3 regions of the Pseudomonas sp. DF11 genome follow, and region 2 is predicted to be linked to each of the others. Evidence: predicted binding sites of a transcription regulator. Region 2 holds the regulator's gene; each other region holds the start of a gene.
The links. The regulator FliA, encoded in region 2, starts transcription of late flagellar genes. The targets are predictions, from matches to a motif close to CTAAAGTTTNNNNNNNNNNNGCCGNTAA.
Positions count from the first base shown of each region.

Region 1: the regulator FliA is predicted to act here: its motif matches at 1,651-1,678, upstream of AC30D9_RS25115 (flagellar protein MotY).
Region 3: the regulator FliA is predicted to act here: its motif matches at 2,479-2,506, upstream of flgM (flagellar biosynthesis anti-sigma factor FlgM).

Region 1 is NZ_JBYVYN010000010.1:128,667-132,850, reverse strand. Features, by position in the region: gene rnt (ribonuclease T) at 1-540, opposite strand, end outside; gene pyrC (dihydroorotase) at 537-1,583, opposite strand; gene AC30D9_RS25115 (flagellar protein MotY) at 1,775-2,752, shown strand; gene AC30D9_RS25110 (argininosuccinate synthase) at 2,881-4,098, shown strand.
Region 2 is NZ_JBYVYN010000005.1:66,314-70,497, forward strand. Features, by position in the region: gene flhF (flagellar biosynthesis GTPase FlhF) at 1-864, shown strand, start outside; gene fleN (flagellar synthesis regulator FleN) at 981-1,811, shown strand; gene fliA (RNA polymerase sigma factor FliA) at 1,808-2,554, shown strand; gene AC30D9_RS16390 (chemotaxis response regulator CheY) at 2,722-3,093, shown strand; gene AC30D9_RS16395 (protein phosphatase CheZ) at 3,112-3,897, shown strand; gene AC30D9_RS16400 (chemotaxis protein CheA) at 3,928-4,184, shown strand, end outside.
Region 3 is NZ_JBYVYN010000010.1:7,039-11,222, forward strand. Features, by position in the region: gene cheR (protein-glutamate O-methyltransferase CheR) at 1-543, opposite strand, end outside; gene AC30D9_RS24520 (chemotaxis protein CheV) at 601-1,527, opposite strand; gene flgA (flagellar basal body P-ring formation chaperone FlgA) at 1,606-2,370, shown strand; gene flgM (flagellar biosynthesis anti-sigma factor FlgM) at 2,543-2,860, shown strand; gene AC30D9_RS24535 (flagella synthesis protein FlgN) at 2,911-3,378, shown strand; gene AC30D9_RS24540 (flagellar brake protein) at 3,471-4,184, shown strand, end outside.

The DNA of each region.
Region 1 (4,184 bases), on a different contig from region 2:
CGCCTTGGCCAGGACGGTCTGGCCGTATGCCAGGCCAGCCAGGGTCGCGGTGTCGAAGCTGGAGAACGGGTGGAACGGATTGCGCTTCATGTCCAGGCGCGCGACAGCGGCGTTGAGGAAGCCCAGGTCGAAGCTGCTGTTGTGGCCGACCAGGATCGCTCGCTTGCAGCCGTTGGCTTTCAGCGCCTTGCGTACGCCACGGAAGATGTCGGTCAGGGCGGTCTCTTCACTCACGGCCATGCGCAATGGGTGATCGAGCTTGATCCCGGTGAACTCCAGGGCCGCCGCTTCGATGTTGGCGCCTTCGAACGGTTCGACGCGGAAGAAATAGGTGTGGTCAGGGAACACGAAGCCTTTTTCGTCCATGCCAATGGTGGTCGCGGCGATTTCCAGCAAGGCGTCGGTGGCGGAGTTGAAGCCGCCGGTTTCTACGTCGACGACGACCGGCAGATAACCCCGGAAACGGGCTGCCATGGGATGACGGGCGCCGCCCGAACCACCGTTGCCGTCCAGTTCGTCGTCGAAATGATCTTCACTCACGCATTTTCCTCCAGCAGGCGCCAGCGCAGTTTTTCACCGGCGCGCAGCGGGATGACAGTCAGCTCGCCGAAAGGCAGGCTGGCGGGGGCGGTCCATTCGTCGCGGACCAGGGTAATACTGTCGGTGTTCACCGGCAGGCCATAGAAACGCGGGCCATGCAGGCTGGCGAAGCCTTCGAGCTTGTCCAGCGCGTCGCGCTGTTCGAACGCCTCGGCGTACATCTCGATGGCGGCATAGGCGGTGTAGCAACCGGCGCAACCGCAGGCCGCTTCCTTGGCATGACGGGCGTGGGGCGCCGAATCCGTGCCGAGGAAAAACTTGGTGCTGCCGCTGGTGGCGGCGTCGAGCAAGGCTTCCTGGTGGGTATTGCGCTTGAGGATCGGCAGGCAATAGAAGTGCGGCCGGATCCCGCCCACCAGCATGTGGTTGCGGTTGTACAGCAGGTGATGGGCAGTAATGGTCGCGCCGACGTTGGCCGGGGCCTCGTTGACGAACTGCACGGCATCGCCGGTGGTGATGTGTTCGAACACCACCTTGAGGGTCGGGAAGCGCTCCACGACGCGGCGCATGTGCTCGTCGATGAAGATTTTCTCGCGGTCGAACACGTCGACATCGCCCCGGGTGACTTCACCGTGGATCAACAGCGGCATGCCGACTTCGGCCATGGCCTCCAGCGCCGGGAAGATCTTGTCGATGCTGGTGACACCGGAATCGGAGTTGGTGGTCGCGCCGGCAGGGTACAGCTTGGCGGCGTGGACGAAGCCGCTGGCCTTGGCGTCGCGAATCTCTTCGGGCTGGGTGCGGTCGGTGAGGTACAGCACCATCAGCGGTTCGAAGCGGCTGCCAGCCGGGCGTGCGGCGAGGATGCGCTGGCGATAGCCGTCGGCCTCGGCGGCGTTGCGCACGGGCGGAACCAGGTTAGGCATGATGATTGCGCGCCCGAAGGTGCGCGCGACATCGGCGACGGTATGGGTCAACACAGCACCATCGCGAAGATGAATATGCCAGTCGTCGGGACGCAGCAGGGTCAGGCGGTCAGACATTGGGGGGCTTCCAGGCGGGTCAAACTCTGGGGAATGCTACCGGAAAAGACCGATTCAGGCACCCGCTATCAAGTTCTGCCACAACTTACCGATAGCTCCTACAGGTGTGCCACGAATCCGTGCAGTGCCCCGGACAAGCGTCATGCCCCAGGCATGCGTCGATCTTTGTATAAAAGTCAGTGGAGCCTCCCGTGCGCCAGCGTTATCTAGCCTTGCTCAGTGTGTTTGCCAGCCTTCCCGCCATGGCGCTCACTTTCCAGACCCGTCTGGAGAGCATTGAGTGGACGGTCGAAGGCGACAAGTTCGAGTGCCGGCTGAGCCAGCCGATCACCGATTTCGGCAGCGGCGAGTTCGTGCGTCGGGCGGGCGAGCAGGCCACCTTCCGCCTCAAGGCCTATAACCCGATGCTTGGTGGCGGTTCGGCAACCTTGCTGGCGGCCGCCGCCCCGTGGCAACCGGGGCGGGGCGATATCAACCTGGGTTCGGTCAGGATCGGCAGCGGCGATGTGCTGTTCAACAGCTCCCAGGTCCAGGCCGGCCGTTTGATCAGTGGCCTGATGGAGGGTCGCAGCCCCGTGGTGCGCCGCAACACCGAGGACGGGCGAGTCTCGGAAGTGCGCCTGCTGCCGGTGCGTTTCAGCAAGGCCTTCAATGACTATCAAGGTTGCGTGGCGAAACTGTTGCCAAAGAATTTCGAGCAGGTGAAACAGACGCAGATCGGCTTCCCCGGCGAAGAAGTCGAGCTCGATGCCCATGCCAAGGCACAGTTGCAGGTGATGCTCGACTTCATCAAGGCCGATCCAAGCGTCAATCATGTCGAGCTTGATGGCCACTCCGACAACAGCGGCAATCGCCTGACCAATCGTGAGCTGTCGCGCCGCCGGGCCCTGGCGGTCCAGGACTTCTTCAAGGCCAATGGTTTCCAGGAGTCGCAGATCACCGTGCGTTTCCATGGCGAGCGTTATCCGCTGGTACCCAATACCAACGCCGCCAACCGCGCCAAGAACCGTCGTGTGGTCGTGCGCCTGGAGCGCGTAGCGCCGACTGAAGCCCCGGCACCCCAGGCACCGGCGGCGCAGCCAACGACCCCTGCGACGCCTGCCAAGGTTCCGGCGCCCGCTGCCGCACCGGCCAAGGCACCGACTCCGGCGACTGCGCGCACGTCCTGATTCGATCTTGACCGTCGCGCGTTCGACATAATCTGTCGCTTCGTCGTCATAAGCTGTCGCGCCCCTGTAAATTATCCGCATTGGACGTTAAACTTCCCGGCTTTCCGTACAACCCGTGGAGTGATGGCATGGCGGACGTAAACAAGGTCGTTCTGGCGTATTCCGGCGGCCTGGACACTTCGGTGATCCTCAAGTGGCTGCAGGACACTTATAACTGCGAAGTGGTGACCTTCACCGCTGACCTGGGACAGGGCGAAGAAGTCGAGCCTGCACGCGCCAAGGCTCAGGCCATGGGCGTCAAAGAGATCTATATCGATGACTTGCGCGAAGAATTCGTCCGTGACTTCGTGTTCCCGATGTTCCGCGCCAACACTGTTTACGAAGGCGAGTACCTGTTGGGTACTTCCATCGCCCGTCCGTTGATCGCCAAGCGCCTGATCGAAATCGCCAACGAAACCGGTGCCGATGCCATTTCCCACGGCGCCACCGGCAAAGGCAACGACCAGGTTCGTTTCGAACTGGGTGCCTATGCCCTCAAGCCTGGCGTGAAAGTCATCGCGCCATGGCGTGAGTGGGACTTGCTGTCCCGTGAAAAACTGATGGACTACGCCGAGAAGCACGCGATTCCGATCGAGCGCCACGGCAAGAAGAAATCCCCGTACTCGATGGACGCCAACCTGCTGCACATCTCCTATGAAGGCGGCGTGCTGGAAGACACCTGGACCGAGCACGAAGAAGACATGTGGCGCTGGACCGTCTCCCCGGAGAAGGCTCCCGATACCCCGCAGTACCTGGAATTGACCTATCGCAACGGCGATATCGTCGCACTGGACGGCGTCGAGATGACCCCGGCCACCGTGCTGGCGACCCTGAACCGCATCGGTGGTGAACACGGTATCGGTCGCCTGGACATCGTCGAGAACCGCTATGTGGGCATGAAGTCCCGTGGCTGCTACGAAACCCCCGGCGGCACCATCATGCTGCGCGCCCACCGGGCGATCGAATCGATCACCCTGGACCGCGAAGTGGCTCACCTCAAAGACGAGTTGATGCCCAAGTATGCCAGCCTGATCTATACCGGCTACTGGTGGAGCCCTGAACGTCTGATGCTGCAACAGATGATCGACGCCTCCCAGACCAACGTGAACGGTGTCGTGCGCCTGAAGTTGTACAAGGGCAACGTGATCGTGACCGGGCGCAAGTCCGACGACTCGCTGTTCGATGCCAACATCGCGACCTTCGAAGAAGACGGCGGTGCCTACAACCAGGCCGACGCGGCCGGCTTCATCAAGCTCAACGCCCTGCGCATGCGCATCGCGGCGAACAAGGGTCGCAAGCTGTTCTGACCCTGGCGATAAGAAAGCGGCCTGCAATCAGCAGGCCGTTTTTTTTTGCCCCTTTTTTGCGTTTGCGTACACGGCCTGTGCCGCCC
Region 2 (4,184 bases):
TGGAACCAGCTGCAAGGCAGCCGTCCAGCCCAGGCCAACCTGTGGCGTCGCCTGCAACGCATCGGCCTGTCCGGCCCGTTGTCCCGTGACCTGCTGGCATTGATCAATGGTATCGAAGAGCCTCGCCAGGCCTGGCGCATGTTGCTGGCGCACCTGGCGCGGATGATCGTCACGCCGGAAGTCGAGCCGCTGGAAGAGGGCGGGGTGATTGCCATGGTCGGTCCTGCCGGCATGGGCAAGACCACCACCCTGGCCAAGCTCGCCGCCCGCTACGTACTCAAGTACGGCGCCCAGAGCATCGCCCTGGTGAGCATGGACAGTTTCCGCATTGGTGCCCAGGAGCAACTCAAGACCCTGGGACGGATCCTCAACGTGTCGGTGACCCATGTGGATCCGGGCCAGTCCCTGGCCCAGGCATTGGAACCGTTGCTGCGCAAGCGCGTCGTACTGATCGATACCGCGGGCCTGCAAGCCAGCGATCCGGCCCTGCGCATGCAGCTCGAAAGCCTGGCCGGACGTGGCATCAAGTCAAAAAATTATCTCGTGTTGGCAACCACCAGCCAGAAACAGGTTCTAACCGCCGCATATCACAGCTACAAACGCTGCGGGCTGGCCGGCTGCATCCTGACTAAGCTGGACGAAACGGCAAGCCTGGGCGAGGTGTTGAGCCTGGCGATCGGTCATGAACTACCGGTGGCCTACCTGACCGACGGGCCGCGGATCCCGGATGATTTGCATCTGCCGCGCCGTCATCAACTGGTCAGCCGAGCCGTGAGTGTGCAAATGCAGGAAGAACCCAGCGAAGAAGCCATGGCTGATATGTTCGCTGATATCTACCACAGCCCGACCAAGCAGGTTGGCTGAGGTAATCATGAATATTTTTTGTACCTACATCGATGGTCTGCCATGCATTGTTCCGTATGCGAACGCGCAGCCAGTAATGTGGCCTCCGTCTAAGTAAGACAAGGTAAAGAACGAACATGGGCAGCATGCATCCCGTACAGGTGATCGCGGTGACCGGCGGCAAAGGTGGCGTCGGGAAGACTAACGTGTCAGTGAACTTGTCCCTGGCTCTGGCAGAGCTTGGCCGACGGGTCATGCTGCTGGACGCCGACCTGGGCCTGGCGAACGTCGACGTGCTGTTGGGGCTTACACCCAAACGCACCCTGGCGGACGTGATCGAAGGCCGTTGCGAACTGCGCGACGTGCTGTTGCAGGGGCCGGGCGGGATTCGCATCGTGCCGGCTGCCTCCGGCACCCAGAGCATGGTTCACCTGACCCCGGCCCAGCACGCCGGCCTGATCCAGGCTTTCAGCGACATCGGCGACAACCTCGATGTGCTGGTGATCGACACCGCGGCCGGTATCGGCGACTCGGTCGTCAGTTTCGTACGCGCTGCCCAGGAAGTGCTGCTGGTGGTCTGCGACGAACCGACGTCCATCACCGACGCCTATGCCTTGATCAAGCTGTTGAACCGCGACTATGGCATGAACCGCTTCCGCGTCCTGGCCAACATGGCCCAGAGCCCGCAGGAGGGCCGCAACCTGTTCGCCAAGTTGACAAAGGTCACGGATCGCTTCCTGGACGTCGCCCTACAATATGTCGGCGCCGTGCCCTACGACGAAAGCGTACGCAAGGCTGTCCAGAAGCAACGTGCCGTTTATGAAGCCTTTCCACGTTCCAAGTGCGCGCTGGCGTTCAAGGCGATCGCCCAGAAGGTCGATACCTGGCCGTTGCCGGCCAACCCGCGCGGGCATCTGGAATTTTTCGTCGAGCGTCTTGTGCAACAAACAGCAGGGCCCGTGCTATGACAGCCAGCGGTTACAACCATCTCTACAAAAAATCGGCACGGGACGCCCAATACGAATTGATCGAGCGTTACGCGCCACTGGTCAAGCGTATCGCCTACCACTTGCTGGCGCGGTTGCCGGCCAGTGTCCAGGTCGAAGACTTGATCCAGGCGGGCATGATCGGCCTGCTCGAAGTGTCGAACAAATACGACGCGAGCAAGGGCGCCAGTTTCGAGACGTATGCCGGTATTCGCATTCGCGGGGCCATGCTCGATGAAGTCCGCAAGGGCGATTGGGCGCCACGCTCGGTGCACCGCAATACTCGCATGGTCAGTGATGCAATTCGGGCAATTGAAGCTAAAACCGGGCGTGACGCTAAAGATCACGAGGTTGCGGCCGAACTCCAGTTGAGTCTCGATGATTATTACGGGATTTTGAACGATACCTTGGGCAGCCGCCTGTTCAGTTTCGACGACCTGTTGCAGGACGGTGGTGAACACGAGGGGCTGCACGAGGATGGCGCGAGTGCTCACATGGAGCCATCGCGTGACCTGGAAGATGAACGTTTCCAGAGCGCGCTGGCGGATGCGATTGCCAATTTGCCGGAGCGTGAGCGACTGGTCTTGGCGCTGTACTACGACGAAGAGCTGAACCTCAAGGAAATCGGTGAGGTCCTGGGGGTCAGCGAATCGCGGGTCAGCCAGTTACACAGCCAGTGCGCGGCCCGTTTGCGGGGGCGTTTGGGGGAGTGGCGAGCGCGTTGACAGGCAGTGTGGGGACACTGCGAACGAGGCTGGCCTGGCAAGTACTGCGCCAGTCTCCATCCGTTGTGCTCCAGACTGTTGTCGAGTGTTGTGCCGGATTGATTGAAATGGCGCGTCCAGGTGCTGGGCGCGTTTAAGACTGCTTGGAGGTCGAATTGGACAAGAACATGAAAATCCTCATCGTTGATGACTTCTCAACGATGCGGCGGATCATAAAAAACCTGTTGCGTGACCTTGGGTTCACCAACACGGCCGAAGCAGATGACGGGACCACTGCGCTCCCTATGTTGCACAGTGGCAACTTCGATTTTCTGGTCACCGACTGGAACATGCCGGGCATGACCGGTATCGACCTGCTGCGCCAAGTGCGTGCCGACGAAAAACTCAAGCATCTTCCGGTGCTGATGGTCACTGCCGAAGCCAAGCGCGAGCAGATCATCGAAGCGGCCCAGGCCGGTGTCAACGGCTATGTGGTCAAACCCTTCACGGCCCAGGCGTTGAAAGAGAAGATCGAAAAAATCTTCGAACGCATCGGTTAACGGCGCCACGGGGGAGCTATGGACAACGAATCTTCAATGGGCGATTTCGAATCGACCCTGAAAAAACATGCCCGCGAACTGGTCGACAGCCTTGAAAAAGGTCGCTTTGGCGATGCGGTTCAAATGATCCATGAGCTCAACCAGACCCGTGATCGCGGTCTGTATCAGGAAGTGGGCAAGCTCACGCGTGAATTGCACAGCGCGATTGTCAATTTCCAGATCGACCCGAATATGCCGCAGGCCGAGGAAGTCTCGCAGATCACCGACGCCACCGAGCGTCTGGGGTATGTGGTCAAGCTGACCGAGGCCGCGGCCAACCGCACCATGGATCTGGTGGAAAGCGCCACGCCGCTGGTCAATGGCCTGAGCGATGAAGCCCAGGCCTTGAGCACCGACTGGGGCCGGTTCATGCGTCGCGAAGTCGGGGCTGAAGAGTTTCGGGAACTGGCCCGTCGGGTCGACGGTTTCCTGACGCGCAGCAGCACCGAGAACCGCGCCGTGGCAAGCAACCTCAACGACATTCTGCTGGCCCAGGACTATCAAGACCTGACCGGCCAGGTGATCAAGCGTGTGACCCAGCTGGTCACCGAAGTGGAAAGCAACCTGCTCAAACTGGTGTTGATGGCCAGCCAGGTCGACCGCTTTGCAGGTATCGAACACGACCGTGAAGCGATGCTTGCTGAAAAAGATCCACAAAAACATCTCTCTCAGGGTGAAGGTCCGCAGATTCATGCCGATAAAAGAGAAGACGTTATGTCCGGTCAGGACGATGTGGACGATTTGCTGTCCAGCCTTGGATTCTGAGTTTTAGCCCTGTTTTAGGAGCAGCCATTAATGAGCTTCGGCGCCGATGAAGAGATCCTTCAGGATTTCCTGGTTGAGGCCGGCGAGATTCTAGAGCAACTGTCCGAACAACTGGTCGAGCTGGAAAGCCGACCCGATGATGCGGATCTGCTCAATGCAATTTTTCGCGGTTTCCACACTGTAAAAGGAGGCGCCGGCTTCCTCCAGCTCAACGAGCTGGTGGAGTGCTGTCACATTGCCGAGAACGTGTTCGACATCCTGCGCAAGGGTGAGCGTCGCGTTGATTC
Region 3 (4,184 bases), on a different contig from region 2:
CCCTTTCGGATCGAAATAGCGTTGCAGGCGATCCGGCGACAGGCCCCGGCCGATGGCCAGGCTGTCGTACTCGCCGGTCTTGCAGTTATTGAGCATGGTCCCGGACAGGTCAGTGGCGACGATCTGCACGCCACCTTTCAACTGGCCAAGGTTGGACCGCTCGAACTCATCGATGGTCATCGACAACGAATAGGGTTCCTGTCCCGACGAGCAGGCCGCCGACCAGATTCGCAGGCGTTGGCCCGGGCTGGCCTTGATGGCCGCCGGCAGCACTTTGTTCTTCAACACCTCGAACGGATAGGTGTCACGAAACCACAAGGTTTCGTTGGTGGTCATCGCGTCCACCACCATCTCGCGCAAGCCACTGCGCGGCTGGCTCTGGATACGCTGCACCAGTTCGCCCAATGACTTGAGACCCTGTTGCTCCATCAGTTTATTGAGACGGCTCGACACCAGGTATTGCTTGTTTTCACCAAGCAAGATGCCACAGGCTTTTTCCAGGAAGACCCGGAACTGTTCGAAATCCAAATTACCCGTAGACAAGATACCGCCTCTTTCATCGCGTTGACTTGCCGGGCGCACAACGCGCCCGACCTTTACTTACTCTGCAGCCTTGATCCGATCGACCACCCGGGAAGCCAGGTCATCGGGCCGGAATTTCGCCAGGAAATCGTCGGCACCGACCTTCTTGACCATCGCCTGGTTGAAAACACCGGACAACGAAGTATGCAAGATGATATGCAGCTTTTGCATACGTGGGTCGCTGCGGATTTCCGACGTCAGGGTATACCCGTCCATCTCCGGCATCTCGATGTCGGAGATCATCATCAGGAACTCTTCCTCGGGCTTCTTGCCCTCATCGACCAGCGCGCGCAGGTAATCCAGCGCCTGACGCCCATCGTTCAACGCCACTACCTCGACACCGACCGTTTGTAGACAGCGGGTCACCTGCTTACGTGCCACCGAAGAATCATCGACGGTCAATACCCGCAACGAAATCGCCTTGTGCTGGGTCTCGGCGTCCACCACACCTGCGGAAATAGCCTCTGGAGTGGGTGCCACTTCAGCGAGGATTTTCTCCACGTCGATGATTTCCACCAACTGGTTATCGACCCGGGTCACTGCCGTCAGGTAGTGATCGCGGCCAGTGCCCTTGGGCGGTGGATGGATCTCTTCCCAGTTCATGTTAACGATGCGTTCCACCGAGCGCACCAGGAAACCCTGGGTCTTGGTGTTGTACTCGGTGATGATCACAAACGGATTGCTCTGGTCCAGCAACCGACCGGAACCAGTCGCCATCGCCAGGTCGAGAATCGGGATGGTCGCTCCCCGGATATTGGCCACCCCGCACACGACGGGACTGGACTTGGGCATCAACGTCAGCTTGGGGCATTGCAGCACCTCACGGACCTTGAAGACGTTGATCCCATACATTTGTTGGCCGTCGAGACGAAACAACAACAGCTCCAGGCGATTTTGACCGACCAGCTGGGTGCGCTGGTTTACCGAATCCATTACTCCCGCCATGCCCTGACTCCTACATAACGCTAATGTGTCCGTCGCGCATTCATCACTAAACGGCACGGGGCTTGCTATTGAACCGGCATGAACGCACAAACGACATTTTCTCGACGCCTGACCACTCTCTGCCGCCACTGGCTCGGTGCGCTACTGGCTGTCTGCCTGTTCGCTTCGGGCGGTCCTGCCCTTGCTGCTGTTCCGGTTACCTTGCCTGATCTCCTTATCGGCGTCACTCAGGGCTTTCTTGAATTCACCGTAGAAGACTATTTGGCAACCAGTCAAACCGAAGGTCGCTACGAAATCGAAGTCAACCAGCTCGACCCGCGCCTGCGCATGCCGATGTGCGACAAGGAATTGACTGCTTCGCTGGAGAGTCCGGCCAGGCCCCTGGGCCGCGTCACGGTGAAGGTTCGTTGCGACAGCGCCGCCCCCTGGACAGTGTTCGTGCCTGCTCAAGTGCGCCTGTTTCGAGAAATTGTCACAACCACTCGTCCGCTCAAGCGGGCCGGAATTGTCGAGCCCCAGGACGTGATGTTGCGCGAACGGGACATCAGCCAGATCACCCAGGGCTTCCTGACCTCCGTTGATCAGGCCATCGGGCAGAAACTTGTCCGACCAATGGTCGCCGATCAGGTCGTGACGCTGGTGCACCTGGAGCAGGCCGAAGTGGTCCGCAAGGGCGACCAGGTGGTCATCACCGCCCGCAGCGGTTCCCTGGCCGTGCGGATGCCCGGCGAGGCCCTGTCCAACGGCGGCATGCGTGAACAGATACGGGTAAAAAACCTCAACTCCCAGCGCGTGATCAAGGCGCAAGTGATGGCCCCAGGCCAAGTGGAAGTGGCGATGTAGTGATCCGGTAAAGGAGGTAGAAAGCTGGCGCTTGATCCCGGTGTTCCCTAGACTGTGCCTTACGCAAAGGCAAGCGCAGACGTGCGCATGCTCATTGAATAAATGAGCCTAAAGTTTTTTTGGGGATGGCCGAAAACATGGCAAGCGTCCAAATACCCAGAGGTTTTTTACCATGGTCATCGATTTCAATCGTTTAAACAGCTCTTCACCGTTGACAGGCACTACGCGTACCAGCGCGACCAAGGAAACCGCCGAAGCCGGTAAATCCGCGCCGCTGCCTACAGCAGCCGAACAGGTCAGCAACGGGGAGTCGGTACACCTCAGCAATGAGGCTCAGCAGTTGCAGAAGGTCACTGACAAGCTGCGCGATCAACCTGTCGTCGATAAGGCCCGCGTGGCCGAGTTGAAAGCAGCCATCGCTGATGGCAGCTACAAAGTCGACAGCAACCGCGTAGCCAGCAAACTGCTCAACTTCGAAGCCCAGCGCTAGGCCGCCCCGCCTGCGCCAGGCTTTTGGACGCTTAAGACCCAAGGCCAGCCATGCACGACACTAATTTATTGCAACTGATCATCGACGACTTTGTTCCAGTGCAACAATTGCTGGAATTGTTGCAGGCCGAATCCGTGGCACTGCACGGTCGCGATATGCCTCTGCTGGAGAACATCCTGGCGCAGAAACAGGCATTGATCATCTTGCTTGACCAGCATGGCCGCAAACGCAGCGAGATCCTCGCCAGCCTCAACTTGCCCGCCAGTCATGACGGCCTTGAGCAACTGGCCAGCCAGTCGACGATCGGCGACCAGCTGCTGTCCCAGAGTAAAGTGCTCAACGACCTGCTCGCCCAATGCCAGGCGACCAACGCCCGCAACGGCCAGTCGATCCAGATGCAGCAGGCCGCCACCGCCAACCAATTGCGCATCCTGAACGGTGGCGAGATCCCGACACTGTATGACGCTAGCGGCTCGACGGCCAGAATGGTCAAGCACCGCCCGCTCAGCCAGGCATGAAACGAACAATGCCTTCGCTCTATCAACGCGCGATACATGCTGGCAAAATGCTGGCTATTCGTAGTCGTATTTTGCCTGGAGATTGACCCACCGTGTTCAATGCCTCAAACGCGGATGATGCTCCGCAGCCACCCAAGGTCCTCACCACGCCCCTGGAAATCTCCGGCAATCTGCGGATGCTGCAAGAAAGCCACGACCCGCTGATCATTACCTTCCATGAACGTACCCAGCGCTTCCAGAGCTATCTGGTCAACGTCGATCGTGAGACCAACTCCATCGCCCTGGATGAAATGATCCCACGCGATGGCGAGCGTTTCCTGCTGGCCGGCGAGCCGTTTCGTGTCGAGGGTTTTCATGATGGCGTGCGCATCGCATGGGATGGCAAGGGTCCACTGACCATTGACGAATCCAGCGACGGTCGCTGCTATCGCGGTGCCCTGCCCGACGAAGTGGTCTACCACCAACGCCGCAACGCCTTCCGCGCCGCCCTGAAACTGGCGCAACTGGTGAGCGTCGAACTGGGCGGCGACAAGCTCAAATCCCCCGTGGACGGCAAGCTGCTGGACATCTCCGCCACCGGCTGCAAGTTGCGTTTCGACGGCGACATCACCGAACGGCTGCAATTGGGCCAGGTGTATGAGCGCTTCATCGCAGCCCTGCCGTTTGGCAACATGACCGCGCCAGTCGAGCTGCGTTACCTGCATTTCGAAGAAAGGATCAACACCACGTTCGCCGGTGTACGCTTCCACAACATCAGTGGCCTGGTGCAACGGCAGGTCGAACGGTTCGTCTACCAGCTCCAACGA